2 regions of the Sporosarcina sp. So3-204 genome follow, and region 2 is predicted to be linked to the other one. Evidence: a T-box and tRNA genes for the amino acid it is inferred to sense, from the RefSeq annotation. Region 2 holds a T-box; the other holds one or more tRNA genes.

Region 1 (15,788 bases), 590 kb from region 2:
GGCGCGAAGTATGTACTTTATTAGATATTGACCCAGATCACAACCAACTATATACGGAAGCATTACTGAAGCAAATTAAGAAACAAAATTACTTAAATACTTATAACTCTGCAATCGATTTAAATAACTTTTTCACATTACAATACGAAATACCAATTGGTGTTTACGACGCTAATAAAATTCAAGGTGATGTAATCCTTGAATTAGGTACTGAAGATGTTGAAAGTAATAGTTTAACATTAAAAGATGATATCAATTCCTTTGGTAGCCCATTCATCAATTCTACTCGGACAACATCAACGGAAAATACAACTGAAGCAATACAAATTGTATTTCTACGCCCCTCGATGGGCATCGATGAATCATTCGTACTAACAACTAGATGTGGAAAAATGTTCACGGATATTAGCGGTGGGGCTAGCGAAACGCATATCTTACATCACGGACAGCCTTCTCTTACCCTATAATTAATTACGCCTCGGCGTAATTAATTAATACTATCCTGAGTAAATATATCGAGGATGCTTTCAACGAAAGCTTTATTTTTTTCTTTAATACCCGTGGCCGGTTTCTATTAACGTCTATGGATGCTGTAAGTACAACACTCTCGATAATTCTTGTGTAAAATTTTGAAAGATCATTTTAGTGTGTATTGTAGCCGTTTACTCTTTTGACAGAGTAAACGTTTTTTTATACAAATATCTCCCTAAAATATTCGCCAATGGGGTTTTTAATAAACAAGTTTTTTATTGCATGTGTTATTTTACAACATGCCGAAATATGTTAAAACATATAAATAGTTAAGCTTCGTTTGAATAACTTTTATATTAATTATTTTTCTTCACTAAGGCAATTATTAAGCCAGTTGATTTCTTCCTGTGACAAGGATTGTTCTTTTTCTTCTTTAGCAATTACATTATGCCAATTCTTTTCTTCCCATTCTAAATGTGCTTCCCAATCCCGCATAACTTTAACTGCATTTTCTGTTTCTAATTTGTGTCTAGTTTTTAAAAGGAATTATAATCGCCATGTTCCCCATCTCTTTCGATTAAACATGTTCCTTCTATTAAAAGAGTTTAAATTGAAAGAATCAAAAGTCTTGAAATAAAGTAGTTCAAAGTCGATCCTACATAAAATTATCTTTTTCTAGTTTGTCTAAATTAATTATGGTAAATAAATTGAATGTATTGAAGTGTTTATATAATGTATAATGGAATCAATATGCCGCAAACCCGCCATTGACAGGAGCCTTCCTAGAAGAGTTGCTTTGCGTTCCGGCGCACGCTTTCCGGAGGGCGTGGCTTGAGCCGCTTCCTTCGCTTCACTCCGTCCAGGGTCTCAAGGCTCACGCTGATCCTTCCGGAGTCGGCGCCTACACTTCAAGCAACGGAGAGTATTATATATATGACTATTCAACAAACGGGCCATTTTATGGATTCATTACTTAATTAGGTGTGTTCTTAAGATAGATAAATGAACGTTTGTAGTGAAGGTTATTATGAAAAGGTTTTCAGCAGTTGTATTAGCAACTACTGTTTTTGCTAAATGCTTGTTTTATCAAACTAAAATAAAGAAAAAGTGATCCAAATGCTGTAGTTAGGAAATAACAGAAGTTTGTAACTTTATCTATTTTTAAGAGTCTAAAAAAGAAAGGAGGAATGTTGAATGAAAAATATTACTTTAATAATAACAATTGTATTGATGACATTTGGTTTGTTGGGTTGCCAACAAACAGAGCAAGTGAAAGAGAAGCCAGAGTCACCTAATTCGAAAAAACTTAGCAACAAGGCAGAAGCAAGCGAGGGTGACTTTATCTATAGACTCGTTGCTGAGAAAAATCACTATGACGAGGGTGAAGATGTGAAGATATACGCTGAGTTGGAGTATATAGGAAAAGGAGATGAAGTTGAAATCAATCATGCTAGTTCAGCATTTTCCTTTCCTATGACTGAAACAACAAGAAATTATGAAATAGAAAACCCGGTAGGTTTGCAATTAGTACGTACAAAACTAAAGAAAGGTGAACCGATGCGTCAAGAAGTTAGAGGTGTTGGAGGCTATGCTTACGACGATAAAGAAGAGTACAAGGAGTTTATGAAACAAGTTATGAAACATGAGTACCCAAGTGGTCATTATGTCGTAAATGGACGTACAAATTTCACTCTAACAGACAAAGATGAAGAAATATCTATGGAAGCACAAATTGATTTTTATGTGGATAGTGAAAAGTGAAAATCAGTTGCAGCATTACTTAAATGCAGCACATCAAATACGCTTATTATGATAGGAAAGTTATAAGTTAACCCTAGCAAGTTAGAAAAAAGCATCACAATGGTACTGCTAATTACTGAACACTATCAGTGTTGAAAGAATGTTTGAATCCCTGTTAATTTGTGAACTTTTTGATAAATAAATTTGAATTTTGTACCACTCAACTAACGGGTGCGATTGTTGCACAAATTTTATGCCATTAACGGGCCATTTTGAGGCACTATGATAGTTTGATAAAAAGGGGTGATTAAATTTTGAAGATTAAACAGTTGATGTCAAAGCAAGGAGTTGCAATTACAATTTCAACTTTGATGGTCGTAGTTGGTTTTTCAGTAATTTCACAAATGTATTTTACTTATAGCGAAAATCGTGCAATGTCTAATGGTTGTTACGACAAAGGCGGTTTACCTATCGTTGAAAAATCAGTGCTCAGTATAACTTATTTTGATTGCGATATGAATTCGTAATACCAGAATCAGGGGCTATTCTTCAATAAGAAGAGTAGCTTTTTTAGTTCGGGTAATTGTTTCATAAATGAGGAATATCAATTACATAAGCTTTGATTTTGTCTTTTATCACCTTTTACTCAGACTGTAAAATTCCATGTTTTAATTTTCTTTTTTTTAGTTGTAAACTTTTTCAATGACAAAGACTCTTTATTAGTGAAGGGCGTTAGAAAGGAGGAACTATGGATTCTCAGTTTTTATTAGAAATATATAACAAGCAGGCGAAAATGATTTATTTTTATTTAAAAAAGAATGGCTGTAGTCATGAAGATGCGGAAGATATTGTTCAAGAAAGTTATATGAAATATATCGCCTATAGTAGCGGTGTTTCATCCGATAAAGCCCTTTCATATATTTTCACCATTGCTCTGAATGAATTCAAAAAGAAGTTGAAGAAAAAAGGAAAAGAACAAGTGATTTCAATTAATGATCATCATTTCTGGAATAACTTTACGGGTGATCAAGATACTGAGTCAAGTGTCTTAAACTTCGAAATGAATCTGGAAATCTCACTTACGTTAGAGAAAATGAAAGAGGTTTATAGACAGCTACTTGTATTAAAATATGAGCTTGAGCTTAGTTATAATGAAATCGCCTTATTATTGGGAATGAAGAAAGAAACAGTTAGAACCTACTTATTTCGAGCAAGAAAAGAATTTCAAGAGAAGTGGAGGGATTTACATGGATGAATTTACAGAGGATGTTTTTGATGAGAAGAAGATAAAAAAGGCAATAAAAAAAGGGAAAAGAAAATCCGTTTTAACGATTGTTTTCGTTTCAGTTATTGTGTTTATCGTGCTCACTATAGCCAACTTTGCTATTTCTGTTTACTTTAGCGAAAAGGCATTTAAACAATGGGATTCTTACGTCCGTCTTAGTACGCCCAACGGCTACATCAGTGAAACCAAGGATTCGGCAGGACTTCTAGGAGGACAGAGTAACTATAAAGTTTCTAAAGACATGAAAATAAAGCCAGTCATTATCGAACAAAACCAATATTCATTCGGTTTGATCCCGTCACACTTAATTTCAAGAGGTGCTGGCGGCAATATAGGAACCAATGGAGAGGACTGGCAATTCGGCTATAAAGAAAATGGCTGGCGAGAACTGCTATTTTTCCACCCAAATATTACGTATAAAAAATATAAAAATGATGAAGATCTGATTAATCGTATGGAAGGTGATAAAGTTTACGAAGTAGCACTCTCTTTTGATAAGCCATATAAACAGAGTGAAATACCTTTATTTGAACTTCCTGCTATGACTTGGTTTTGGATAAATACCTATGGTGATCGTCAACTAAAAACATTCAAACAAGAAGCGAAAGAACACGATTGGTCTTCAACTTTTATTGGAGAGAATGAAGCCTTAGGATTTTCTACAAACTCTGCTATCTTTTCAACGATTAAATTGGATTATGAATATAAAGACTTCTTAAATCATTTACGGACAAGTTTTTTTCATGAACACAAAAACGCCTACAACATACTGAAAGATATAAAGATGAATGACGTAGAAATATTAGGAATCGTCATTTATGGTACAAAGAATGAAATAGAAGAAATCATCAAAAAGCCATTCATTAAAGCATCTTCATTGGGCGGCGTCATTGATAATTATTGATGGATTTCATGTTTGAAGGGCACTGGAATAATGATTCTTTTATTAATATTAGATATGTTATCTTCTTTCATTAAAAGGGGCATTTATTTAAGTAGTAGACTCTTAGTTGATTGAAGTGCAAGCCGTCGACTCCGGGAGGATTAGCGTGTGCCTTGAGACCCTGGATGTAGCGAAGCGAAGGAAGCGGCTCAAGCCACGCCCTCCGGAAAGCGTACGGCTGGAACGTAAATCAACGGGTTTAACGCTATTCCAGATTCCGGGTGCGATTGTTCAACAACTAAAAGCCGAAGCATAATTGCTGGGATGTATAAAACCAATAGCCACGACATCTTCGATATTGACAAATGTCTAATCCAAGATCCAATCGCAGATCCGATCATGAAGACGATAAAAAGCATTATGAAAAAATATAAAATGAAACATTATAATGAAGATACCGGCCAGAGATTTTTAAGGCATGTGCTAATTAAGACCGGCTACGCAACTGGAGAAGTGATGGTTGTTTTAATTATATCGGACTCTATGTTCCATGGCAGGAAAAACTTTGTCAGTATTTTGAAGAAGAAACATCCTCAAATAATAACGGGCATTTAAAATGTAAATAAGAAAGATACATCCATCCATGATTTTAGGGGAAACCGAATCCGTTATCTATGGGAAAGGATTTATCGAGGACATCCTTTGTGGGCTGCGTTTTCGAATTTCATCAAAATCATTTTATCAAATCAATCCAACACAGACAGAAGTTTTGTATAAAAAAGCGATAGAGATGGCTGATTTTAAAGGGCATGAAAAAATAATCGATGCTTATTCAGGAATTGGAACAATTTCTTTAATCGTTGCTGATCAAGTCAAAGAAGTTATTGGAGTAGAAATCAATAATGATGGTGTAAAAGACGTGGTTATGAATGCAAAACGGAATAACATTAACAACGTACGTTTTCACCGAGCAGATGCTGGGAAATTCATGGTCAAACTGGCAATAAAAAACGAAGCGGTTGTTGCAGTCATTATGGATACTCCAAGCAGGTAGCGACGAAGCGTTTCTAACTTCTATGTGAAAACTAAAGCCGAAAAAGTCGTTTATATTTCTTGCAATCCAGAAACACAGGCGAGAGATTTAGCATTTTTAGTTGAACACGGATATCAAGTTAAAGGCATACAGCCTGTCGATATGTTTCCGCAAACAAATCATATTGAAACAGTCACTCTCCTAACGAGAAATGACACGACATAATAATAAAAGCCTAAACCTCGTTTCTCTGTTTTGTAATTAGAGGGTCGAGGGTTAGGCTTTTTACAATTATTTTTGTATTTAGAACGTTTTAGTTCTTACGCTTTACTTCGATTCTATAGCCGTCAGGGTCAGTAACAAAGAAGTAAGAAGGTGTTCCACCTGAAAGTCCTCTCAATTCACCTGTTTCATAAGAAGAAGCTTTACAAATTTCATGCATTTCTTCTAAATCATTTACTGTTACGCCTAAATGACTGAAGCCATCTCCTATAACATATGGATCTGCATCATAATTATAAGTAAGTTCTATTTGTACTGAAGAACCTGGTGAATTTAGATAGATTAAATCAAATTTATCATCAGGGAATTCTCTGCGACTGGCTACTTCAAAATCAAAAAGCTCAGTATAAAAATCTAAAGTAGCATCAATGTCTCTAACACGTAAACAAATTTCAACGAGCACTTGGTTCATTGTATCATCCTCCATAATTTTATTGATCTTATCTTATCATAGATACTATATAAGTACACTTGATGCGATTTCTTCCTGGAAGGTACTGTACCTTTTTTATAATTCTTGTCTTTTCAATTTTCGTTATATATCATTCGGCAAAAAGCAACCCAGTAATTGTTCTAGAAGTCATCACGGGCTTTACGCAATTCGATAAAGTCCTCCAATGTTTCTGCTTGCAGAAAAAGGTTTATTTCCTTCTCCCTGCCGATTGTTGTCGGAAGTGTTGGCTGTCCTTTAGCACGCAATTCCTGGACTTCTTCCAATGATTTGGAAATTTTTTTATTTTCCGGATGCATGTCGTATGCAAAACGTAAATTAGTATCGGTATACTCGTGACCGGGATAAACACTTATATCATTATCTAAGCGCTTAAATTTCTGCAAAGTTTCATATTGAGCTTCGTAATTGCCGGTAAAAACCCGACCGCATCCAGCTGAAAACAAGGCATCCCCGCAAAAGAGATTATTGTCCATTAAAAAACTGATATGGCCTTGCGTATGGCCTCCTGATTCGTAGACTTGGAAAGTTTGGCCCAACAAGTTAAAGAAGTCCCCTTCCTTTACAACGCTATTCACCAAGTCTTTCGTTTCTTCCGGTCCATAAACAAGACTTTCCGGATGACTGGCTAGAATCTCCCGTACCCCGCCGGTATGATCTTCATGCATATGAGTTAAAAGTATGGCCGCCAAACGAAGCTGCTTTTCTTCAAGGTAATCAAGGACAACTCTTGCTTTTCCTGGATCAACCACAACTGCCTCTGTTTCTTCTTGAATGCACCATATATAATTATCAGAAAAGGCTTTGATTGGATGAATAATCACCTTATGATTCCTCCTCTTTTATATATTTAATTTGCGGTTTGGAGACTATTTTTCCCCTTGCACCGACAAGTTTTAGTTTAGCCTACTATCATAACACAGAGATTATTAATATACATGAAGGAAACAACTTCCTCTGTCTGTAATTCAATCCTTAATCCTATCATTTTGGAGAGAACCACAAATGATTTGAGAAAAGATTGAACCGCTTTAATGAATATTAATAAAAAACATCTTTTGTACATCCACTCTATTAGAAGGAGTAAACCTTCCAGCAAAAAACATTTTCATTTTAAGTAATGCCATTGGTCTATCGAAGTTATCAAGCGTTTGATATTTCGCGCCGTTAATCAATTTAATTTTTAAAATCTTGAATGTGGCTTCTGCCACCGCATTATCATAAGGGTTTCCCTTTTGGCTAAGAGATCTCGTAATTTTGTAATCACTTAATAGCTCATCGATTCCAACGTTTTAAAATTCTAAACCGCGGTCTGTATGAAACAAGTTCACACTTCCCAATGGATAGTTAACTGAATCGAAGGCACGTTGAACTAGGGCTGCGTCTTTTGTGCACCAACGCTCCACCCGACAATTTCACGATTATATAAATCAATTAAAAAACAAACATAATACCAGCGGCGTCCTACTTTTACATACGTTAAGTCGCTGACTAACACGGACATTTCTTTGTCCACTTCAAATTCTCGGTTTAATACATCTCGAATAGATTCTTCATTAGAGCTTGTCGCCATTGGTTTATAAGATGGTTCGGCATACTTTGATTCAAGGCCTAGCGCGCTCATTAAACGTCCAATTCGACGTCTGGAGACTGGAAATAATGCTTCCTCTTTATCTAATTCAATCTTTATTTTTCGAGTGCCATACACTTTGTGATTGTTATTAAAAACTTTCGTAATATGTTCTTTTAATAGGCGTTCTTCTTCTAATTTTTCTTGTTCTTTTTGAGCGGATATTTCAGTTTCATAATAGAAGGTACTACGTGCGATTTGAAGGATTTTACACATTGCTGATACCGAATATTTGTGGCGATTCTTTTGAATATCCTCTATTTTCGTCGCATGATCAGCGCTGCTTGCTTTAAAATATCAACTTCCATTTCAAGTTGTTTATTTCGCTTACGTAGTTCAATTACTTCTTGTTCTTCTGCAGTTCTGTTGTCTTTCTCTTTGAAAGAACCAGACGCCTTAAATTGTTTGATCCATCTATCCAATGCAGATGGCTTTAATTGATATTCCTCGGTGATCGCTTGTCGGCTTTTCCCATTTTAATAGAGCGCGACGACTTTTTTTTTAAAATCTGTTGAAATAGTTCTTCTTTTTGCTGGACATAGTAGATCTCCTCACTTCTTTTGTATGATTCTACATGCCCTTAATTTTATTGTCTAACTAAGTGTAGACTATCCAGAGGTACATAGGAGAATAGTGAATTGTTTATGCTAGATAAGGGTGCTGATTATTTAATAAGGATCGTACTAAAATCGGGCCATTTAGTTCGATAAAGATAAAACTAACGGGGGTAATAATTATGAATCAAGCTACACAAGCATACTGGGATGAATATTGGGGGAATCAAGAAAAACCACAATCTGTTAGTTCATGGCAATTCGGGGTTTCACCTGATTACCTTGCAGGTTTAGTAGTTGACGGCATTAAAACTGCAACATGTTCAGGTCACATTTTCTATGAACTTGAGAATGAACCACTTCCAGCAACGGAAGCTTACAATATTATTTTAAACAGTGACGATAAACCCGTAGCAATCACTAAGACTGTAGAAGTTACGATAACTCCAATGAATAAGGTCAGTGAGGTATTTGCTATTGCGGAAGGCGAAGGAGATAGGACTTACCGATATTGGTGGGAAGCACATGAGGAATTCTTTAGAAAAGAACTAAATTCGATTGAACTTGAATTTTCGGAGGATATGCTTCTTGTTTGTGAACGCTTTGAAGTGATTCATGTAAAAGATGAACAGCCGGTTATGCCTTAAGCATTCGGGGGCGATTGTGAAGTAAGCTAAGCTTCATTCTTAAAAAAGCATCAATGAAATCATAATTGATTTCATTGATGCTTTTTCTTTATATTTTTGAGACGTTTCGCAGCATTTTTATAAACTTCAACGTTCCTACATTTTCCAAATGATAATTCAAGTTTCCAATTAACTAATCCATTAATTGTGGTACTTGTTCAGGTGATTCCCTTGAGAATTCTACCCCTTTTATATAATTATCCTCAGTTTTAAATTGCCCTTTATCATGTTGCAACCAATCCGTTAACTTTTCATATATCTCTTTTATGATAGAGACTGATAAAGGTTTATTATTTTCTATCGAATGCACAAGATACTCAAATGCTTGTTGGTGAGAATATACTTCGTAAAATTCTCTTCTAGTTATGTTTGCGTTATTTGGAAGCGTGTCATTTAGTATGATTGTCACTGTTTCTGGTAACGTAATTGTATTACCCTCAATTGCACTTGAATGATGTGCTAAACGAACCAAAAAATCCTCTAAATATTCATATGTCATCTTTTCTATTAAGTGGCTCATGTACACCACCACCCTTATTTCTGTATTTTAATTATACCATTATTAAAATTCTGAAGGTATTAGTGTACAACTACTTTAAATGAAAGGAGTTCAACACATTTCGTGAGATGCTCATGCAACACTATATTAAGCTCCGAATAGGAATTTTTTTTGTTCTTCAAATAACACTGATTTATTCATCATCATTAATCAACTTTTTTAAAAATGAAAAAGAAGAGCGGTAAGTATTACTACTCACACTCTTCTTCCTAAATACTCTGATTAGGTTTTCATGTTGCTTGCCAACGACTAGCAATCGAAGTCCAGATAGATTATCAAGTTTTCACAGTGCCTAATCAACACCATTGTTCTACTACCAGGATATCATAAGTAATACCCAATGTGCACGGCTTACGTCACACACATGCAAGTGTGCTTCTATATTGTGGTGAATCCAATCAAAAGGTTTCTATGAACTATGTGCGAATGACTTGGACATAAGGATGTAGAGACAACTTGGAAGACCTATTCGCAAACCTTAGATGAGATGAGAGAAAAAGATAAAGAAGAAACAATTTCGATCTTTGAGAACATGTTTATGTAATCCTTGTGCAGAATTTGTGCATAAAGTCTTCAAAACCTATCGTATTCAGCCAAAATAAAAAGCATCTACAAACGCTGTGTTATCAACGTTTGTAGATGCTATAGGCCTTTCTCAACTTGACTAGAAAAGACCAGGCTATACCCGAGGCCGGACTTGAACCGGCACGCCTCGCGGCATCGCATTTTGAGTGCGACGTGTCTGCCATTCCACCACTCGGGCTTAACAATATATATTTAGTTTTATAAATAAGTTCAATATGGAGGCGGCAACCGGAATCGAACCGGTGGTAAAGGTGTTGCAGACCCATGCCTTACCGCTTGGCTATGCCGCCATAATTTAAATGGAGCGGAAGACGGGATTCGAACCCGCGACCCCGACCTTGGCAAGGTCGTATTCTACCACTGAACTACTTCCGCGAACTTTACTGGGGTAGCTGGATTCGAACCAACGAGTAACGGAGTCAAAGTCCGTTGCCTTACCGCTTGGCTATACCCCAAAAATCTAATGGGGCGGATGAGGGGAATTGAACCCCCGAATGTCGGAATCACAATCCGATGCGTTAACCACTTCGCCACAACCGCCATAATATAAGTATTTAATTTAAATGGGGCGGATGAGGGGAATTGAACCCCCGAGTGTCGGAATCACAATCCGATGCGTTAACCACTTCGCCACAACCGCCATAATAAAACATAAAAATGGCAGGGGTAGTAGGATTCGAACCCACATCGAAGGTGTTGGAGACCTTTATTCTACCATTGAACTATACCCCTGTAATATAAATATTATATTAAAGCATTAATAATAATATACATAAAATTAATTCTTAAAAGCTCTCACTTTATCCAACAGTTTTTTGAAAAGTTGGTGGTGGGGGGCAGATTCGAACTGCCGAACCCGTAGGGAGCGGATTTACAGTCCGCCGCGTTTAGCCACTTCGCTACCCCACCATATTATAATTGCAATAAGCTTCATAATACTGCGTCAGCTTTATTATTCTACTCGTGCTTCTCTCAATTTTATAAAGAGCTGCGATAAGCTTCACATTACTGCGTAGCTTATACTATAAGAAATGGTGCCGGAGAAAGGACTTGAACCCTCAACCTACTGATTACAAGTCAGTTGCTCTACCAGTTGAGCTACTCCGGCTACTTATTTTATTGTATTTAAATGGTGGCTCAGGACGGATTCGAACCGCCGACACAAGGATTTTCAGTCCTTTGCTCTACCGACTGAGCTACTGAGCCACATATTATTATTTAAAAAAATGGCGGTCCCGACGGGAATCGAACCCGCGATCTCCTGCGTGACAGGCAGGCATGTTAACCGCTACACTACGGGACCTATTTGGTTGCGGGGACAGGATTTGAACCTGTGACCTTCGGATTATGAGCCCGACGAGCTACCACTGCTCCACCCCGCGATAATAATAAAACTAATACTAATTAAAATGGTGGAGGATGACGGGCTCGAACCGCCGACCCCCTGCTTGTAAGGCAGGTGCTCTCCCAGCTGAGCTAATCCTCCTGGGTGTTATTTGAAATCCATTTCAAAAGATACCTTTTGAATGTTTTTCTTTGTGAAGTTTTCCGGCAAGTACATTTTCGATTATTGCCTCGAAAACTGCCTCAACTAACAAAACTTAGTTTTGATTAGTGCTTCAAGGTAGGCTATTTTCAACGCAGATTACGCGTTGATAAAGCCTTAATGACCCCTACGGGATTCGAACCCGTGATACCGCCGTGAAAGGGCGGTGTCTTAACCGCTTGACCAAGGGGCCTTAATTAATAATAAACTGATACGACTTTGGCGGAGAGCAAGGGATTTGAACCCTTGAGACAGCGTAAACCGCCTACACGATTTCCAATCGTGCTCCTTCGGCCACTCGGACAGCTCTCCAATATGGCTCCGCAGGTAGGATTCGAACCTACGACCGATCGGTTAACAGCCGATAGCTCTACCACTGAGCTACTGCGGAATAGTATATAACAAACTGTATAATTAAATTAAATTTGTTTAAAACAGACCAGCAACGTCCTACTCTTGCAGGGGGAAACCCCCAACTACCATCGGCGCTGAAGAGCTTAACTACCGTGTTCGAGATGGGAACGGGTGTGACCTCTTCGCTATCGCCACTGAACTGTTTTACACACAACATGATTAATTATAACAAACTTACAATAAATGTCAAGCGAAATTAAAATATAAATATTTTTTATTCACTCAAAACTGAATAAAACAGATAATCTTCACAAATCAGGGGAATCAGCCCACTTACTTCTTACGTTATTTGGTTAAGTCCTCGATCAATTAGTATCCGTCAGCTACATACGTCGCCGTACTTACACCCCGGACCTATCAACCTCATCATCTCTGAGGGATCTTACTTACTTGCGTAATGGGAAATCTCATCTCGAGGGGGGCTTCATGCTTAGATGCTTTCAGCATTTATCCCGTCCACACGTAGCTACCCAGCTATGCCTTTGGCAAGACAACTGGTACACCAGCGGTGTGTCCATCCCGGTCCTCTCGTACTAAGGACAGCTCCTCTCAAATTTCCTGCGCCCGCGACGGATAGGGACCGAACTGTCTCACGACGTTCTGAACCCAGCTCGCGTACCGCTTTAATGGGCGAACAGCCCAACCCTTGGGACCGACTACAGCCCCAGGATGCGATGAGCCGACATCGAGGTGCCAAACCTCCCCGTCGATGTGGACTCTTGGGGGAGATAAGCCTGTTATCCCCGGGGTAGCTTTTATCCGTTGAGCGATGGCCCTTCCATGCGGAACCACCGGATCACTAAGCCCGTCTTTCGACCCTGCTCGACTTGTAGGTCTCGCAGTTAAGCTCCCTTATGCCTTTGCACTCTGCGAATGATGTCCAACCATTCTGAGGGAACCTTTGGGCGCCTCCGTTACTCTTTAGGAGGCGACCGCCCCAGTCAAACTGTCCACCTGACACTGTCTCCTGCCCCGATAAGGGGCATGGGTTAGAAGTCCAATACAATCAGGGTAGTATCCCACCAACGCCTCCTCCGAAGCTAGCGCTCCGGATTCTAAGGCTCCTACCTATCCTGTACAGATTGCATCAGAATTCAATATCAGGTTACAGTAAAGCTCCACGGGGTCTTTCCGTCCTGTCGCGGGTAACCTGCATCTTCACAGGTACTATAATTTCACCGAGTCTCTCGTTGAGACAGTGCCCAGATCGTTACGCCTTTCGTGCGGGTCGGAACTTACCCGACAAGGAATTTCGCTACCTTAGGACCGTTATAGTTACGGCCGCCGTTTACTGGGGCTTCGGTTCAAAGCTTCGCTTGCGCTAACCTCTTCCCTTAACCTTCCAGCACCGGGCAGGCGTCAGCCCCTATACATCACCTTGCGGTTTTGCAGAGACCTGTGTTTTTGCTAAACAGTCGCCTGGGCCTATTCACTGCGGCTCTCTCGGGCTTTAACACCCTACCAGAGCACCCCTTCTCCCGAAGTTACGGGGTCATTTTGCCGAGTTCCTTAACGAGAGTTCTCTCGATCACCTTAGGATTCTCTCCTCGCCTACCTGTGTCGGTTTGCGGTACGGGCACCTCCCGCCTCGTTAGAGGCTTTTCTTGGCAGTGTGAAATCAGGGACTCCAGGGAATAATTCCCCTCGCCATCACAGCTCAATGTTATAGAAATGGGATTTGCCTCATTTCACACCTCACTGCTTAGACGCGCATAACCAACAGCGCGCTCACCCTATCCTACTGCGTCCCCCCATTACTCAAACGGCGGGGAGGTGGTACAGGAATATCAACCTGTTATCCATCGTCTACGCCTTTCGGCCTCAACTTAGGTCCCGACTAACCCTGAGCGGACGAGCCTTCCTCAGGAAACCTTGGGCATTCGGTGGAAGGGATTCTCACCCTTCTTTCGCTACTCATACCGGCATTCTCACTTCTAGGCGCTCCACTAGTCCTTACGGTCTAACTTCGACGCCCCTAGAACGCTCTCCTACCACTCACATCTAAGATGTAAGTCCACAGTTTCGGTGCTCTGTTTAGCCCCGGTACATTTTCGGCGCAGCGCCACTCGACCAGTGAGCTATTACGCACTCTTTAAATGATGGCTGCTTCTAAGCCAACATCCTGGTTGTCTGGGCAACGCCACATCCTTTTCCACTTAACAGAGACTTTGGGACCTTAACTGGTGGTCTGGGTTGTTTCCCTCTCGACTATGAATCTTATCACCCACAGTCTGACTCCCAAACATAAATCATCGGCATTCGGAGTTTGTCTGAATTCGGTAACCCGGGATGGGCCCCTAGTCCAAACAGTGCTCTACCTCCGAGATTCTAAAGTTTGAGGCTAGCCCTAAAGCTATTTCGGAGAGAACCAGCTATCTCCAGGTTCGATTGGAATTTCACCGCTACCCACACCTCATCCCCGCATTTTTCAACATACGTGGGTTCGGGCCTCCAGTAAGTATTACCTTACCTTCACCCTGGACATGGGTAGATCACCTGGTTTCGGGTCTACGACCTCATACTAATTCGCCCTATTAAGACTCGCTTTCGCTGCGGCTCCGCATTCTCTGCTTAACCTTGCATGAAATCAGTAACTCGCCGGTTCATTCTACAAAAGGCACGCCATCACCCGTGACTCTCCCGAAGGAAAGTCAACAAGGGCTCTGACTACTTGTAGGCACACGGTTTCAGGATCTATTTCACTCCCCTTCCGGGGTGCTTTTCACCTTTCCCTCACGGTACTGGTTCACTATCGGTCACTAGGAAGTATTTAGCCTTGGGAGATGGTCCTCCCGGATTCCGACGGAATTTCACGTGTTCCGCCGTACTCAGGATACATGCTGGAGAGAATGAACTTTCGACTACGGGGCTATTACCCGCTACGGCGGACCTTTCCAGGTCGCTTCGCCTAATCCATTCCTTTGTAACTCCGTATAGCATGTCCTACAACCCCAGAAAGCAAGCTTCCTGGTTTGGGCTGTTCCCTTTTCGCTCGCCGCTACTCAGGGAATCGATTTTTCTTTCTCTTCCTCCGGGTACTTAGATGTTTCAGTTCTCCGGGTTTGTCTCGATTACGCTATGTATTCACGTAAACGTACTACTCCATTACGAGCAGTGGGTTTCCCCATTCGGAAATCTTCGGATCAAAGCTCACTTACAGCTCCCCGAAGCATATCGGTGTTAGTGCCGTCCTTCATAGACTCCTAGTGCCAAGGCATCCACCGTGCGCCCTTTCTAACTTAACCAAAAAATAGGTCTTAACGTCGCATTGCGTCGCTAATTCTTATCTTTTAAATAAACGTGATTTTACAGCGATGTAAAAATCAACGTTTCGTAAAAAGGTCGTTCTTTAAAATTAACAAAAACATGTTTATCATAGATAAACGAAGATTTGTTTATCTTGGTTGATTCTTGATTTGTTTCAATTATTGTTTTATCCAGTTTTCAAAGAACAAAAAAATCCAATAAAATTAATTTGGTGGAGCCTAGCGGGATCGAACCGCTGACCTCCTGCGTGCAAGGCAGGCGCTCTCCCAGCTGAGCTAAGGCCCCTAAACTTTAATGGTGGGCCTAAATGGACTCGAACCATCGACCTCACGCTTATCAGGCGTGCGCTCTAACCAGCTGAGCTATAGGCCCCCTTTCGGGAACTTTAAGAGAAAAATTCAA
Region 2 (15,788 bases):
CTACTGTAATCGCTACAGACATTAATGAAGCTGGTCTTCAAAAGGTATTAAAACCTAATCAGATTCACGGCATGGTACTTGACGTTTCATCAGACGAAGATTGGGTAAAAGTTTCAGCCGATATTGTCGAGCAATTTGGTCGCATTGATATCTTGATAAACAATGCTGGAATCTCTTCTGAAAAATCTGCAGCAGATACTACACTAAAAGATTGGCAGCTAATGCTAACTATTAATGGCTTCGGTCCATTCCTAGGAATGAAACATGTTGCACCTCATATGGCAAGAGCCGGTAAAGGTTCTATTGTCAATATGTGTTCTTTCACTGCTCAAATCGGGATGGGCTTTAATACTTATACTGCTTCAAAAGGAGCTGTTCGTTCAATTTCTAAAGCGGCTGCAACAGAATACGGACGCTCTGGAGTTCGTGTGAACGCTGTTTTCCCAGGAGTTATCGAAACGCCAATGACGAATAATCTTAATGAGTCAAAGGAACTATTAAAACAATTGATTCAAATGACCCCACTACAACGTCTTGGTCAACCTGAAGATGTTGCAAATGCGGTTCTTTTTCTAGCATCAGACGAAGCTTCATTCATTACTGGAGCTGAGCTAGTTATTGATGGCGGTTATTCAGCACAATAATCAAAAAAGGAGCTGCACCGATAATTTCGGTGTAGCTCCTTTTATATTTATCAAATAAATTTAATCATTTTATATTTTTTCTTCCCACGACGTACAATTGTAAATGCATCTTCTAAACGATTGACAGCACCTACTTCATAAGCGGTATCCGTCACACGTTCCCCGTTCAGAGAAATTGCACCGTTTGTTACATCTTCACGAGCTTGTCTCTTTGAAGGCGAAACACCCGACTCAACAATAAAGTCAACAATATTTTTATCCATTTTCACCATTTCAAAAGTTGGAACACCTTTAAAAGCGTCTTTCATCTCACTTACAGTTAGCGCCTTTAAATCCCCACTGAATAATGCTTTAGAAATACGAATTGCTTGGTCTAATGCTTCTTGCCCGTGAACAAGCTTTGTCATTTCTTCTGCAAGTGTGTTTTGAGCTTTACGTAAATGTGGTTCCTCTTGAACTGCAACTTCAAGCCCCTCAATAGTTTCCTTGTCTAAAAACGTGAATATCTTCAAATACTTTAACACGTCACCATCAGCAGCATTTATCCAGAACTGGTAAAATTCATAAGGCGAAGTCTTTTTCGCATCTAGCCAAACAGCTCCCCCTGCAGTCTTTCCAAACTTAGTTCCATCCGATTTTGTTACAAGCGGGATCGTAAAACCAAATGCTTTCGTTTCCTCATCATGCATTTTGCGGATAACTTCTAATCCAGTTGTAATATTCCCCCACTGATCTGATCCACCAATCTGAACGCGACAGTTGTAATTGTCATATAGATGATTAAAGTCTGCTGCTTGGAGAAGCATATAAGAAAACTCTGTATAAGAAATCCCTTGATCAAGACGAGATGCGACATTATCTTTAGCAAGCATATAATTTACACTTAATAACTTTCCATAATCGCGGAAAAACTCAATTAAACTTATTTCACCGATCCAGTCATTATTATTGACCATTTTAGCACCGTTTTCAGAATTAAAATCAAATATCATTTCTAATTGCTTTTTGATACCTAGAACATTTCGAGCAACTTGATCAGTCGTTTGTAATTGTCTTTCCTCAGAACGTCCAGAAGGATCCCCAATCATTCCTGTAGCACCGCCAATTAACAATATAGGTTGATGGCCATGCATTTGAAAACGGCGCAGCGTAAGTAGCGGCACAATGTGTCCAATATGCATACTGTCCGCAGTAGGATCGACCCCACAGTATAAAGAAATCTTTTCTTTATTTAATAAACTCTTAAGTCCTTCCTCGTCTGTTTGTTGGTATAACAGACCTCTCCACTTTAAATCTTCAAGTAACTCATTCATCTTCTCAATCACTCCTTAATTATTGACATAAAAAAGCCCCTACACAATTATAAAAATTATGCAGGGACGCCAATTATGTAATTAACGCGGTACCACCCAGCTTGAGAATAAATTCTCCGCTTTAAACGCGATAACGCTGCGTATGCGTCGCACTCAAAAGCTGTAATTCATGAACGTGTACCGGACAACTTTCACCAACCGTTATCTCTCTATATCGGTTTAGACGTCACTACTTCGACTTTTTCATAATGCGTTTCATATAATATATCCTTTACTTTATCCTAATTTCTTAAGATGTCAATTAATATCGATTTATAGGTAAAAAAATATGGTATAATGATTAAGATTTAAGGAGGTCGATTTTGTTGAGCGAAAATAAAAAAAATCGGATTAATCTAATAGAAGAAAAGTTAGAAACGTTTAATCAAACAAAGTGGGCAGAGAGATTACGGATTACTTCTGCAGTTTCATGGAACTTATTATTACTCTTTATTGTATTTGGTCTCACACTATCTGTATTCGCAGCTTCAGTTGGCGCTGGTTATTTCGCTTCACTTGTTGCAAAAGAACCATTAAGACCTAAAGACGAAATGAGAAATGAGATTTTTAGTTATGAAGAGACTTCTGAAATTTATTCGAATGGCGTATACCTAAGAAAAGTAAGTTCAGATATCGAACGTACAGAAATACATCTTAATCAAGTTTCTCAGTATGTTATCGACGCCGTTATGGCGACAGAAGATGAATATTTTAAAACACATAGTGGAATTGTTCCAAAAGCTGTATTCAGAGGACTATTTCAGGATGTTACAAATTCAGATAGCCAAACAGGTGGCTCGACATTAACACAGCAGCTCATAAAAAACCAAATTTTAACAAATGAAGTATCTTATGAGAGAAAAGCAAAGGAAATACTACTTGCTATGCGTCTTGAACATTTCATGGATAAAGATGAGATTCTCGAAGCTTACCTTAATATCATACCTTATGGAAGAAATGCTAACGGTAATAATATTGCGGGTATTGAAGCAGCTGCAGAGGGAATTTTTAATGTTACTGCGAAAGAATTAACATTGCCGCAATCTGCATATATTGCTGGTATTCCGCAGGCTCCATTTGCTTACACGCCATTTTACAATGCAGGGCGCGGTCAAAAAGAGGATGAATTTTTACAACCAGGTATTAAACGCATGCGCACAGTATTATTTAGAATGAAAGAAACAGGTTACATAACTGAACAACAATATGAAGAATCAGTCTCTTATGACATTACAAAAGATTTTAGAGAACAAACGACACCATCTAATGAACACTATCCGTATTTGACGGAAGAAATACAAAATCGGACAATTAAAATTCTTTCGAAAATAATTGCCCAAGAAGATGGCATAGACCCTGAACGTCTTAATGTAGAAATCAAGTTAAGTGAAAAATATGCAATTTTAGCAGAACGCTCTATGAGAAATGATGGTTTCCGCATTCATGCGACTGTCGACTTAGAACTTTATGACGCGATGAACAATACAGCTGCTGAATATGAAAAATACGGTTATACATATACCGACGAGAAAAAAGATAAAGAAACTGGAGAAACAGTTATTACAAAGTACCCTGTACAAGTGGGCGCAATTATGATTGAAAATAGCACTGGGAAAATTCTTTCTTTCGTAGGTGGACGTGATTACGAAAATGAAGCCGTCAACCATGCTACACAAAGTTTTAGACAAAATGGCTCTACGATGAAACCATTGCTTGTTTTTGCTCCTGCTATCGAATACGGTTTGATGGGTGCTGGTAGTCCAGTCGTTGATGTAAAGTTGAATCTAAGAGGTTGGAAACCAGTTAACTTTTTGAGTAATCAAGAACTTGGAATTATTCCAGCTAGACAAGCACTTGCATCTTCACAAAACCTTGCAACAGTTAGACTATATGCAGATATAATAAATCGCCGACCAGCTGAATACTTAGCCAAGATGGGGTTTTCAAAATTACAAGATGTTGACTATGAAAATCCCTCGCTCGCCCTTGGAGCGATGAATATCGGCACAACAGTTGAAGAAAATACCAACGCATTTGGAACATTTGCAAATGGTGGTAAATTTATCAAGAGCTATATGATTGAAAAAATTGAGGATCGTAACGGAAACATCATTTTCCAAGAAGAAATAAAACCTGTAGACGTGTTCAGTCCGCAAACGGCTTATATCATTACTGATATGCTACGTGATGTACCAAAATCAGGTACTGCAACAAATATGAAAAATAACCTTAACTTTAACATCGATATTGCAGCGAAAACAGGTACAACTGATTCCTATAGTGATGCATGGCTTGTTGGGTATAATCCAAACGTTTCAATGGGCCTCTGGATCGGTTACAAATACCAAACACTTTCCTTACAAGGAAAAGGAAACGGAAGTTATGGCACATCAAATACTAGAACAACTAAACTTTTTGCTAACCTGTTAAATACAGCGAACAAAACAAAACCTGAACTTATCGGAGCAACTGCAAGATTTCAACAGCCGAAAGGGGTCGTTAGTCGTTCATTTTGCGGCATTTCAGGTCTTGCGCCATCTGCGGCTTGTTCAGCTGCAGGACTTGTTCGATCTGATTTATTTAACGCAAATGTATTTTTACCGAATAAAGCTGATGACAGTCTAATTTCTGGTTCTTATGTTTCAATAAGAGGTTCACGCTATCTCGCCTTAGCTTCAACGCCAAGCGAATTTATCGTACAAGGTGGCACAGGTGTAAACGCAGCATTTATTAAACGTATGCTTGGTCCATTAGGCGGCGATGCTTCAAAATTATTTCCATCAAACTCGATTTTCGCTTCTAATATCGTATCCGGAGCTGAATTTCCTGCTGAAGGCGGTCCGCCCGCAGGTGTTCAAGCAGCGATAAATGGTTCTACCATGTCTTGGGGCGCTTCTCCTTCGAATGACGTAATCGGTTATTATGTTTACAACAACAATACAAAAGTAGGCGTTATAAGAGACCAAGGCGCTAAATCATTTCCAATCGGAAATGGCTCGTATACCGTTCGTGCCGTTGATATTACTGGTCAATTATCTAACCCATCAAATCCAATTACAATGAAAGAGATTGTTAAGGAGGAAGAAAAAGAAAAAGAAAAAGAAGAAGAAATAGCACCTCCAGTAACAGAAACACCTGTTGTTCCAAAACCACCAACCAAACCACCTACCTCACCACCTGGTGACAATGGAAATGGCGAGGATACTAATATTGATCCTCCCACAAACGGGAATGGGAATGGGAATGGCAACAATAGTGGAAATGAAGACAACAGCGGAGATAGTAATAACGGAGAAAATGCGAATGGAGAATAGTTTTATAAGCATATGTACAGTCAAATTTTGACTGTACATATGCTTTTTCCTATTCAATTCACATATTTTTTTAAAATTCAGGTATAATAAAATAAATAAACTGTCTTTTCCGCCAAATTTTTCAGTCCGATTATTAACTAGTTTATAATTTTTTCAACTTACATAAAAGGAAGTATCAACAAGCACGAAATTACTTTATTTAAAAGTTTAAAAGAAAATCATTAAAAGGTGGTGATTGAATTGGAACATAAAAAAGAATACAATGCATTAGAAATTACTCATAAAAATGGTAACGTCGTTGTGGAAGGTCCGATATCAGCAGATGAATTATCTGCGCTTGATTTCCATGAAGATTTAACAGCTTTTAGACTTCCCCACTTACAACATAAAGCGCTGATAAAAATCGCAGCATTTCCTGAGGGACGTATTTTAATTGTGCGTGATAAAAATGAAGTTGTTGGTTATGTTACATATGTCTATCCAGACCCACTCGAACGGTGGTCGGAGGGCAAAATGGAAAACTTGATTGAACTAGGCGCAATTGAAGTTATTCCTAAATTTAGAGGCGGCGGTATTGGGAAAGCACTACTTACCGTTTCAATGATGGACGATGCCTTGGAAGACTTTATCATCTTGACTACAGAATATTATTGGCATTGGGATTTAAACGGGACGGGGTTAAACGTCTGGGAATATCGAGAAGTTATGAAGAAAATGATGAGTGCAGGCGGACTTGAATATTATGCAACTGACGACCCCGAGATAAGTTCACATCCTGCTAACTGTTTGATGGCTAGAATCGGAAAAAGAGTTGACCCTGAATCAATTCAACAATTTGATAAGCTTCGATTTAAAAATCGTAGATAATTTAAAAAGGAGTGATTAGATGTTAATTGAAGAAATAATGGTTAACAATGTTATTACGCTTTCACCAAGTCATACGGTTAAAGATGCTATTCAAATAATGAAGGAAAATAATATCCGTCACTTACCTATAATAACTTCTACTAGATCTGTTGTTGGCATTGTTACGGATCGCGATTTAAAAGAAGTAATTCCATCAAGTCTTTCAGAAATTAAAGACATGAATATTTATAACACTCTTCTCTCAGAAGTAATGACAAGGAATCCAATAACAGGTCATCCCATGGATTTTGTTGAAGAATCTGCTAATGTTTTTTATCAATACAACATCGGTTCGTTACCAATTATCTCCAATGATAAGCTCGTAGGAATCATTACAGAAACAGACCTTTTGTATAATTATATCGAACTTACTGGTGCGCACCAACCAGGTTCACAAATCGAAGTACGTGTACCAAACACTCCCGGAATCTTATTTGAAGTCTCGAAAGTTTTTTATAAACAAAAAATAAATGTATTAAGCGTTCTCGTTTATCCAGATAAACAAAATGAAATGAATAAAATACTAGTATTTCGTGTAAAAACAATGAATCCAATTAGTATTATCGAAAGCATTAAATTCGAAGGGTTTGAGGTATTATGGCCAAATACCCCCGGGATTTCGTTATGAAGAACGCAGTATTTATTTATTCAGAAGAACAACTTAGTTACTCTTTTTCCGAAACACATCCATTTAATCAAAAACGCATCTTATTAACATTGGATCTTTTAAAAAAAATGGGGGAAATTGAAAATACAGATATTATTGCACCAAGAAAAGCAACCGATGAAGAACTTCTTCTAGCACATGATAAGAAGTTCATTAATATAGTAAAGAAAGCAGGAAAAGGCGAATTAAGTAAACAAGCCGGTGAAATTTTCGGCATAGGAACTGAGGACACACCCATTTTCCCTAATATGCACGAAGCAAGTGCAATGCTTGTAGGCGGAACACTGACTGCTGTTGATGAAGTCATGACAGGTCGAGCCCGTTACGCCCTAAATCTAGGTGGAGGTCTACATCACGGATTTAAGGGACGTGCTTCTGGATTTTGTGTTTATAATGACAGTTCGGTTGCAATAAAATATCTCCAGGAAAAGTATGGTGCTAGAGTCCTTTATATTGATACAGATGCCCATCACGGAGACGGCGTTCAATGGAGTTTTTATGATGATCCAGAAGTCTGTACTTTGTCAATTCATGAAACCGGCCGTTATTTATTCCCTGGAACTGGTGGTATAACAGAACGCGGCAACGGTTCAGGCTACGGTACTTCATTCAATTTTCCCATCGATGCATTTACTGAGGATGAATCATTTCTTACTGTTTATAAAACAGCAATTGCTGAAGTTGCAGCTTTTTTTAAACCAGATGTCATCTTAACTCAGAACGGTGCAGATGCGCATTATCTCGATCCACTTACACATTTATATGGATCCATGAATATCTTTAAAGAGATCCCACGAATTGCTCGAGAAATTGCCGAAGAGTACTGCGGAGGTCGTTGGATTGCCGTTGGCGGTGGAGGCTACGACATATGGCGTGTAGTTCCTCGCGCTTGGTCACATATTTGGCTAGCAATGAAAGGCAGCCCAGTTCCAACAGGACTTCTACCAGCTAGTTGGCTTGAATCATGGCAAGGCCAATCCCCCGTTTCCCTTATTAAAACGTGGGAAGATCCAGATAATCTATATGAGCCTATCCCAAGAAAAGCTGAAATAACGGAAAAAAATCTTCAAATGCTTAATCAATCTTTACATATGATTCGTAATAATAAATAAAAGATTGCCAAGAAACCGGATAAATTCCAATTTTTTAGGCAATCTCTTTTTATTTTATTGAATTTCGTTCTTCAAAACTATAAGGTAGTTGAATTTGTTTTTCATCTACCTCTTCATTGTTCATAAGTTTAGTAAGAAGCCTCATTGCAACCGCTCCAAGATCGTAGAGTGGGACAATAACAGATGTTAGCTGTGGTCTAACTACCCTTGCTAGTATAGAGTGCTGAAAACAAATAAGCTCAAAATCTTTAGGCACAGAATACCCAGAATCTTGAATACCATTTAAAAGACCCACCGATAGGGCATCATTTCCTGCAAGAAACGCTGTTGGCTTATTTTCCATTAAGTCAATTTGTTTCCAGGCTTCATAGGCACTGTCGTATGAGTTTTCAATCTCAATGATTAAATCCTCATCCAATTCCAATGAAGCTTCTTTTAAGGCGCGTTCAAAGCCTACTTTTTTATACTCTCTGTTTATATCTCGCGTTAAAGGACCAGTGACGAAGGCGATTCGCTGATGACCATTAACGATTAATCTTTTAGTTGCATTGTAAGCGGCTTCTTCGTAATTAATATTCACCGTCGGAAATTGACTTATCTTATCTACAGTCCCCGCAAGCACAACTGGGGCATTTGCAAGTGACATTTCTTTTCGAACTTCTTCAGTCATTGAATCGCTCATAAAAATTAAGCCGTCGACTTGTTTACCAAAGAGATCTACTAAGAGGTCCACTTCTCTATCAGGTCGCTTATCGGAGTTAGAGATAATAATGTTATATTCGTACATTGTCGCAACATCGGCAATACCTCTAGATAATTCAGCGTAGAAGCTTTTCGACATATCCGGTATTATTACGCCAACAGTAGTCGTCTTCTTACTTGCTAAACCTCTTGCAACTGCATTTGGACGATAACCTAGTTCCTCAATGCAATCTAACACTTTTCTTCTTGTCGAAGGTTTTACATTTTGATTTCCATTAACTACTCTTGAAACAGTCGCCATAGAAACATTGGCCTCACGGGCAACGTCATAAATTGTTACCGCCATCCATTTCCCCTCCTTTTCAAAATAAAAAACCGGGCCCTTTTAGCTGGCCCGGTGTATGATCATGCGATTGGTTCGTGAGCCTTCAGGTATTTCATCATTTGTGAGTAGAACTCGTCAAATTGATCAAAATCCATTTGTTGAGCCGCATCAGATAAAGCAACAGCTGGATCTGGATGTACTTCAGCCATAACACCATCTGCCCCAACTGCAAGTGCCGCCTTAGCAGTCGGAATAAGTAGATCTCGTCTCCCTGTCGAGTGCGTGACATCAACGAAAACCGGTAAATGCGTTTCTTGTTTCAAGATTGGAACAGCTGAAATATCTAGCGTGTTACGCGTTGCACGTTCGTATGTACGAATCCCGCGTTCGCAAAGAATAATTTGACTATTACCTTGAGACATAATATATTCGGCCGCATTTATAAATTCTTCAATTGTGGCAGAAAGTCCACGTTTTAAAAGAACTGGTTTATTATAAGAACCTGCTTCTTTAAGCAACTCAAAGTTATGCATATTACGAGCTCCAATTTGAATGACGTCGATATACTCGAGCGCTTCTTCAATATGTGCTGGTGTTGTAATTTCAGAAATAATTCCTAAGCCCGTTTCATCTGCAACTCTTTTTAGGATTTGTAATCCTTCAAGTCCTAAGCCTTGGAAATCATATGGAGAAGTTCTTGGCTTGTATGCGCCACCTCTTAATAATTTCTCGCCCTTAGATTTAACTTTTTGCGCAACTGATAAAACCTGTTCATAGGATTCAACTGCACAAGGTCCGAAAATAAATGTCGGTTGACCATTTCCAATTGCTACGTCATTCACTGTCACAATTGTATCTTCTGCTTTTCTTTTACGAGAAACAAGAAGTGCTTTACGTTGGTCGTCTTGCTGAACTTCAAGCGCTGACATGAATATCCCTTTAAAAATCTGTTCCATTATGCTATTAGGAATCGGTCCTTGATTATATTCTTTTAGATAATTTAGCATTTCACGCTCTCGGATAGGATCATATCTATTGACACCTTGCTTTTCTTTTAACTTTCCAATTTCTTGGACAGCTGCTGTCCGTTCATTAATTAAATCTAAAACTTGTGTATTTAAACCATCAACTCGTTCACGTAGTTCATCAAGATTAAGATGTCCCATAGTACGTCTCCTCCCTATACATATGATTCCCTTTCAGTAGCCAGGAATATATGTTACATTTTTAGATAATAGAATAAGTATAATGTAGAATATTAGATAAGTCACGCAATATCTTATAACACTAACAATAAATCGAGCTATTCGCGAAAGAAAGGATGAATTTTTGTGACAACAACATTATTCGCACTAGATATCGGTACGCGATCAGTCGTAGGAATTATCTTAGAAGTAGAGGGCGAAAATTATCATATAGCTGATTTAATTTCAATCGAACATAAAGAGAGATCGATGATTGATGGACAAATACATAACATTTTAAGTGTAGCAAATGTCATCACCGAGATTAAAAAAAAATTGGAGGTGAAACATGGCCCTTTAAATAAAGTCAGTGTAGCAGCCGCCGGAAGAGCTTTGAAAACGGTTGAAGGTAAAATGGAAATTGATATCACTGAAAGGTCTTTAATTTCAACCGAAGATATTAATCACCTTGAACTCGCAGCGGTACAAAAAGCCCAACAAAAGCTTTTGGCGAATACTTCGGTAACGAAAATTGATCATTATTACTGTGTCGGCTATTCTGTTATTCACTATAAATTGGACGGTGAAGAGATTGGTAACTTAATAGACCAAACAGGAAGAACTGCATCAGTAGATGTCATTGCTACATTCCTTCCTCGCGTTGTAGTAGAGTCACTTTTGTCTGCTTTAAAACGTTCAGGACTCGAAATGGACGCCTTAACGCTAGAACCCATTGCAGCTATACAGGTTCTCATACCACCTTCTATGCGACGGCTCAATGTTGCACTTGTCGACATTGGTGCTGGAACATCAGACATTGCAATAACCGATGATGGTACAGTAATTGCTTATGGGATGGTACCTATTGCAGGAGACGAAGTTACGGAAGCACTAAGCAGTAATTATTTACTAGACTTTACAGCAGCAGAAAATGTAAAACGTGAATTATCGACAAATGACCATGTTATCATAACCGATATTCTTGGATTCGAAGAAAATTTAGCAACTTCTGAAGTGAATAAAATTATAAAACCAACGATTCAACGTCTTGCAAAATCAATATCTGCCGAAATTAAAAAACTAAATCACGGAAAATCACCGAAAGCTGTTATTTTAGTAGGCGGTGGAAGCTTAACATCAGATTTGCCCAAAGAAATAAGTACATATTTAGATTTGCCTGAAAACAGAGTTGGTATTCGAGGTTTGGAAGCACTATCCGGTATAACAAAAGAAGCAGATATCGGTTCTACTCCTGACCTGGTTACACCAATAGGCATTGCAATTGCAGGCAGGCGAGCACCGATACATTATATGTCTGTAACAGTAAACAAGAAAATGATCCGTCTTTTTGATTTAAAGGAAACTACTATCGGAGATGCCTTATTAGCAACAAATATTTCAGCAGGGCAGCTATACGGAAAACCCGGACACGGAATGACAATAGTAGTAAATGGGAATAACCTAATCATACCAGGCGGACACGGGACACCTTCTACAATTATGTTAAATGGAAATGGAGCAAGCTCAAAAGATTTATTGAAAAATGGCGATATAGTTGAATTAGTTCCCGGAAATGATGGAAGGGATGCAACTGCAACACCCCTTGACTTATTTGAGGATGCATTACCCATTCACATAACAATAAATGGGCAGCCAATATTATTAGAACCAACTATACTAATAAACAATGAACCACAAGCACTAGAAAAACCTATAAATGATCGCGACAAAGTAATTTTCAGGCAAGAGCACACGCTAGCGGCAGCACTTAAAAGTAGTCGTTTACTAACCTTACAAACAGAAAAGACACTCACAATTAAAGTTAATAATCAACCAATAGTTATTCAAAATAGGCCACAACAAGCATACCTAAATAACATACCTATTAAACCAAATCACCTTCTAAAGAATGGTGATGAAGTAATCATTCAAAAGCCAGTAAATCCTACAGCAATGGAAATTGCATTAATAACTGGTGAAAAACTTGGCGAAAAAGTTAGCGTTACTTTTAATAATGAAGTAATAGATATTTCAAAAGATAAACTTAGTTTCAAATTAAACGACGAAATAGTTGAAGGAACTGTAATCGTAAAACCCAATGACCGATTAGAGCTTACTAGGATAAACAAAGGGCCGATTATCTTTAGCGATATTTTCGCATTTACTGATTATAATCTACCTTCAAATACAACCGGCTCGTACTCACTTTTAAGGAATAATCAACCTATCGGATTCACCGACCCAATTTTCGGTGGTGATAGGCTAGAAATTAAATTTATAACGTAACTATAAAAACTCCCTTAAATCGAATTCGATTTAAGGGAGTTTTTACTGTTCTACTTGTTTAATATCTATTATTTAGTCGTTTTTTCTTTCTCTTCAACGGCTTCTTTCAATGCTTCACCAGCAGATGTAACTTCTTCAACAGAATTAGATAACTTCTCTTTAATATCAGCTGTTATCTTTTCGACAAATTCAGTTGCCTCTTCACCTTCTGATGATGTAGTGCCATCGTCCATAGGTACAGAAGTTTTTGATGCTATTGATTTTACTTTATCGACAAGTTGTCCCGATTGTTCTTGTAGCGTTTTAGAAATACCTTCTGTTTTTTCTTTTGCTACCGCTGTGAACTCAGTTGCTTTTTCTTTTGCAACAGATGAAATTTCAGTTGCTTTATCTTTGGCAACTGAAGAAAACTCGGTCGCTTTTTCTTTTGCTACAGTGCTCATTTCAACACTTTTATCTTTTAGAGTTATTGCTTGTGAAGAAAAATCTTCTCGCATTTCCTTACCTGTTTTAGGCGCAAGGAATAATGCTGCTGCTGCACCTATTACACCACCGACTACTGCCCCTAACAGAAAACTACTTGCACCTGAATCTTCGTCCTCATAATAAAAAGAGTCCGTATATCCTCTGTCATAATAATTACTTGGCAAATTAGTAGCTTGTCCCATCTGATTTTCATATTGATTGTTATTCGGGTTAAATTCGTGGTTATTCTTCGGGTCATTATAATTAGGTTTTCCATTATTGTCTTGGCTCATGTCTATTCCTCCAGTTTTTTACTGCTATCTAAATCATATGTTATTTATAAATAAGTTCTTTAATTTGGATTATAGTCTTTCCAACCCCGTGAGCTTGTTCGACTTTCTCTCAACTTATCAATTATTCCAATACCGACATGACTCCATTGAATAACTTGTGCAATTTTGTCACTATTTCTCTCCGCTTCTACCGTCACAGAATTGGATACTCGGCGTACAGAAGAATTAATACTTGTAACAGAGTCACCAACACCTTTTACTGCGTCAACAACTGCATTTAATTTTTCAGACTTTCTTTGAATATCTTCCGCTAAATTATTTGTCTTGTGGAGTAGTGCTGTAGTTTCTGTCGTTACCCCCTCAAGTTGAACAGACAAACCATCCATCGTTTCAGATACGCTCTTCAAAGTACGTTTTAATGAGAATAAAGTCATCGATAGACTGACACATAAGATGAAAAAAGCAACTGCCGCAATAATGGCTGCTATGTACAAAAATGATTCCATGGCATTACCTCCCTTAATATAACAATGTTATACCCGTAATTCGAAAAAATTAATCATTTTTACTTACTACTACTTATTCGACACCATCCATCATTTCCCTTTTTTAAAATAGAAAAAGTTTGATGGTAAAAACAAAACAGCCCTACTCTTTCTATATCAGGCTGTTTTCTCTTTATCCAAAAAGTCTTTAAATGCAAGTAAATATTTTTGTATATCCCCCGCGCCCATAAACAAATAAGCAGAATTTCTATGTTTATCTAATTCTGATATAGATTCAAGCTCAAGGTATTTTGCGTTTGGTACTTTTTCAATTAATTCATTAATCGTTAAACTTCCAGAATTTTCCCGTGCTGAACTAAAAATATCACAGAGATATACTTGGTCTGCCGTTAATAAGCTTTCAGCAAACTCATCTAGAAGAGCTGCTGTCCGTGTAAATGTATGAGGTTGAAAAATAGCAACTATTTCTTTACCAGGATACTTTTGTTTGGCCGATTGTAATGTAGCTTTAATTTCTGTCGGATGATGAGCATAATCATCTACAATAATACGACCTTCGCTTTCAATTACAGTAAATCGTCTTTTAACTCCATGAAATGAATACAATCTCTCTTGAATAATGAAGTTAGGAACGTTCTCATTGTGACTAAATGCAATTACGCTTAGTGCGTTAAGAATTGCATGATCTCCGGTTAATGGAATTGTAAATGAATCGAATAACTCGCCTTTGATATAAACATCAAATGTTGAACCAGCTGCTTCTTTCACAATATGTCTTGCTGAAAAGTCATTCGACTCATCAAATCCATAGTAAAATATCGGAACTTCTGCTTTAAGTTTCCTTAAATTCTTGTCGTCGCCACAAACAATAAGTGCTTTTTTCGCCAGTAACGCCATATCACCAAATGCGTCTAAGACATCATCTAGGTCCTTAAAATAATCTGGATGATCAAAATCTATATTCGTCATTATGACATAATCCGGCGAATAAGCTAGGAAATGCCGTTTGTATTCACATGCCTCAAACACAAAGTATTCGGCATCATATAAACCCTTCCCAGTTCCATCACCTACTAAATACGATGTAGGTGCGTATCCTTCTATAACATGTGATAGAAGGCCTGTAGTAGACGTTTTACCATGAGAACCTGTTATACCGACAGAGATGAAATTCTTCATATAATCTCCTAAAAACTTGTGATAACGAATAACTTCGATACCCAGTTCTTTAGCTTTCAATAGTTCTGGATGACTATCAGGAAATGCATTACCAGCAATAACAACCATTCCAGGTTTAATATTCTTTTCATCAAACAAAAAAATTGGTATTTCCCTTTTACGTAAAGGTTCCTCTGTAAAAAAATACTTATCTACATCAGAACCTTGAATTTGGTGTGCTGAATCAAATAGGATTTGTGCGAGCGAACTCATACCTGAACCTTTGATACCAGTAAAATGAAACAATGTCATATGGCAGCCTCCTGGACCTAATTTAGTCCCTCTTTACTCAATTATCTATACCCTTTTTTACAATCTAATATGCAAACATCTAATTTCCAAAAACTAAAGAACAGATTCCGCAATTTGCACAAGATCACTTTCTGTCAATAAAACGTCACGCGCTCTACTGCCACGCTGTTCTGAAATAAAGCCACGCTTTTCAATGCAATCCATTAATTTAGCTGCACGATTATAACCAATACTAAAGTTACGTTGTAACAGTGAGGTAGATGCGCTTCCTTGTTCAAAAATAAATAAACAAGCATCTTCAAATAATGGATCGGTTTCTTCATCATCTACTGCACTTTTCAAAAGTTCATCTTGCCCAAATAAATATGTTGGGGATGCCTCTCGTTGAACATGATTTATTATACGCTCAATTTCATCATCCGTGACAAATGTCCCTTGTAACCTTACAGGAGAAGATTGACCATTTCCGATATAAAGCATATCACCTTTTCCAAGAAGTCGATCAGCACCCGCCGTATCAATAATCGTCCGTGAGTCTACTTGAGAGGAAACTGCAAATGCA

Evidence for each region. The T-box of region 2 lies ahead of tyrS (tyrosine--tRNA ligase). A T-box ahead of a tRNA ligase gene usually reads a tRNA of that ligase, here a tRNA-Tyr.
Region 1: it has a tRNA-Tyr gene. The T-box ahead of tyrS (tyrosine--tRNA ligase) is inferred to sense a tRNA for this amino acid. The anticodon was not compared.

Annotation. Positions count from the first base shown of each region.
Region 1 is NZ_CM176485.1:3,041,214-3,057,001, forward strand. Features, by position in the region: gene AC3RV6_RS14980 (B3/B4 domain-containing protein) at 1-467, shown strand, start outside; gene AC3RV6_RS14985 (hypothetical protein) at 832-966, opposite strand; gene AC3RV6_RS14990 (hypothetical protein) at 1,666-2,232, shown strand; gene AC3RV6_RS14995 (hypothetical protein) at 2,526-2,738, shown strand; gene AC3RV6_RS15000 (RNA polymerase sigma factor) at 2,960-3,466, shown strand; gene AC3RV6_RS15005 (anti sigma factor C-terminal domain-containing protein) at 3,459-4,400, shown strand; gene AC3RV6_RS15010 (hypothetical protein) at 4,704-4,994, shown strand; partial or broken gene rlmD (23S rRNA (uracil(1939)-C(5))-methyltransferase RlmD) at 5,023-5,637, shown strand; gene gloA (lactoylglutathione lyase) at 5,726-6,106, opposite strand; gene gloB (hydroxyacylglutathione hydrolase) at 6,268-6,969, opposite strand; gene AC3RV6_RS15030 (IS3 family transposase) at 7,518-7,991, opposite strand; gene AC3RV6_RS15035 (hypothetical protein) at 8,033-8,197, opposite strand; gene AC3RV6_RS15040 (ASCH domain-containing protein) at 8,512-8,976, shown strand; gene AC3RV6_RS15045 (Fic family protein) at 9,149-9,535, opposite strand; tRNA gene AC3RV6_RS15050 (tRNA-Leu) at 10,257-10,337, opposite strand; tRNA gene AC3RV6_RS15055 (tRNA-Cys) at 10,376-10,449, opposite strand; tRNA gene AC3RV6_RS15060 (tRNA-Gly) at 10,460-10,534, opposite strand; tRNA gene AC3RV6_RS15065 (tRNA-Gln) at 10,543-10,614, opposite strand; tRNA gene AC3RV6_RS15070 (tRNA-His) at 10,624-10,699, opposite strand; tRNA gene AC3RV6_RS15075 (tRNA-His) at 10,724-10,799, opposite strand; tRNA gene AC3RV6_RS15080 (tRNA-Trp) at 10,818-10,891, opposite strand; tRNA gene AC3RV6_RS15085 (tRNA-Tyr) at 10,984-11,068, opposite strand; tRNA gene AC3RV6_RS15090 (tRNA-Thr) at 11,192-11,267, opposite strand; tRNA gene AC3RV6_RS15095 (tRNA-Phe) at 11,290-11,365, opposite strand; tRNA gene AC3RV6_RS15100 (tRNA-Asp) at 11,387-11,462, opposite strand; tRNA gene AC3RV6_RS15105 (tRNA-Met) at 11,467-11,541, opposite strand; tRNA gene AC3RV6_RS15110 (tRNA-Val) at 11,570-11,645, opposite strand; tRNA gene AC3RV6_RS15115 (tRNA-Glu) at 11,827-11,898, opposite strand; tRNA gene AC3RV6_RS15120 (tRNA-Ser) at 11,926-12,017, opposite strand; tRNA gene AC3RV6_RS15125 (tRNA-Asn) at 12,022-12,096, opposite strand; rRNA gene rrf (5S ribosomal RNA) at 12,143-12,258, opposite strand; rRNA gene AC3RV6_RS15135 (23S ribosomal RNA) at 12,409-15,364, opposite strand; tRNA gene AC3RV6_RS15140 (tRNA-Ala) at 15,596-15,671, opposite strand; tRNA gene AC3RV6_RS15145 (tRNA-Ile) at 15,682-15,758, opposite strand.
Region 2 is NZ_CM176485.1:2,448,122-2,463,909, forward strand. Features, by position in the region: gene AC3RV6_RS12070 (SDR family NAD(P)-dependent oxidoreductase) at 1-644, shown strand, start outside; gene tyrS (tyrosine--tRNA ligase) at 695-1,957, opposite strand; T-box leader at 2,017-2,213, opposite strand; gene AC3RV6_RS12080 (transglycosylase domain-containing protein) at 2,323-5,310, shown strand; gene AC3RV6_RS12085 (GNAT family N-acetyltransferase) at 5,551-6,177, shown strand; gene AC3RV6_RS12090 (acetoin utilization AcuB family protein) at 6,197-6,844, shown strand; gene AC3RV6_RS12095 (acetoin utilization protein AcuC) at 6,841-7,995, shown strand; gene ccpA (catabolite control protein A) at 8,045-9,043, opposite strand; gene AC3RV6_RS12105 (bifunctional 3-deoxy-7-phosphoheptulonate synthase/chorismate mutase) at 9,103-10,188, opposite strand; gene AC3RV6_RS12110 (cell division protein FtsA) at 10,354-12,492, shown strand; gene AC3RV6_RS12115 (YtxH domain-containing protein) at 12,561-13,250, opposite strand; gene AC3RV6_RS12120 (DUF948 domain-containing protein) at 13,310-13,756, opposite strand; gene murC (UDP-N-acetylmuramate--L-alanine ligase) at 13,913-15,226, opposite strand; gene AC3RV6_RS12130 (DNA translocase FtsK) at 15,320-15,788, opposite strand, start outside.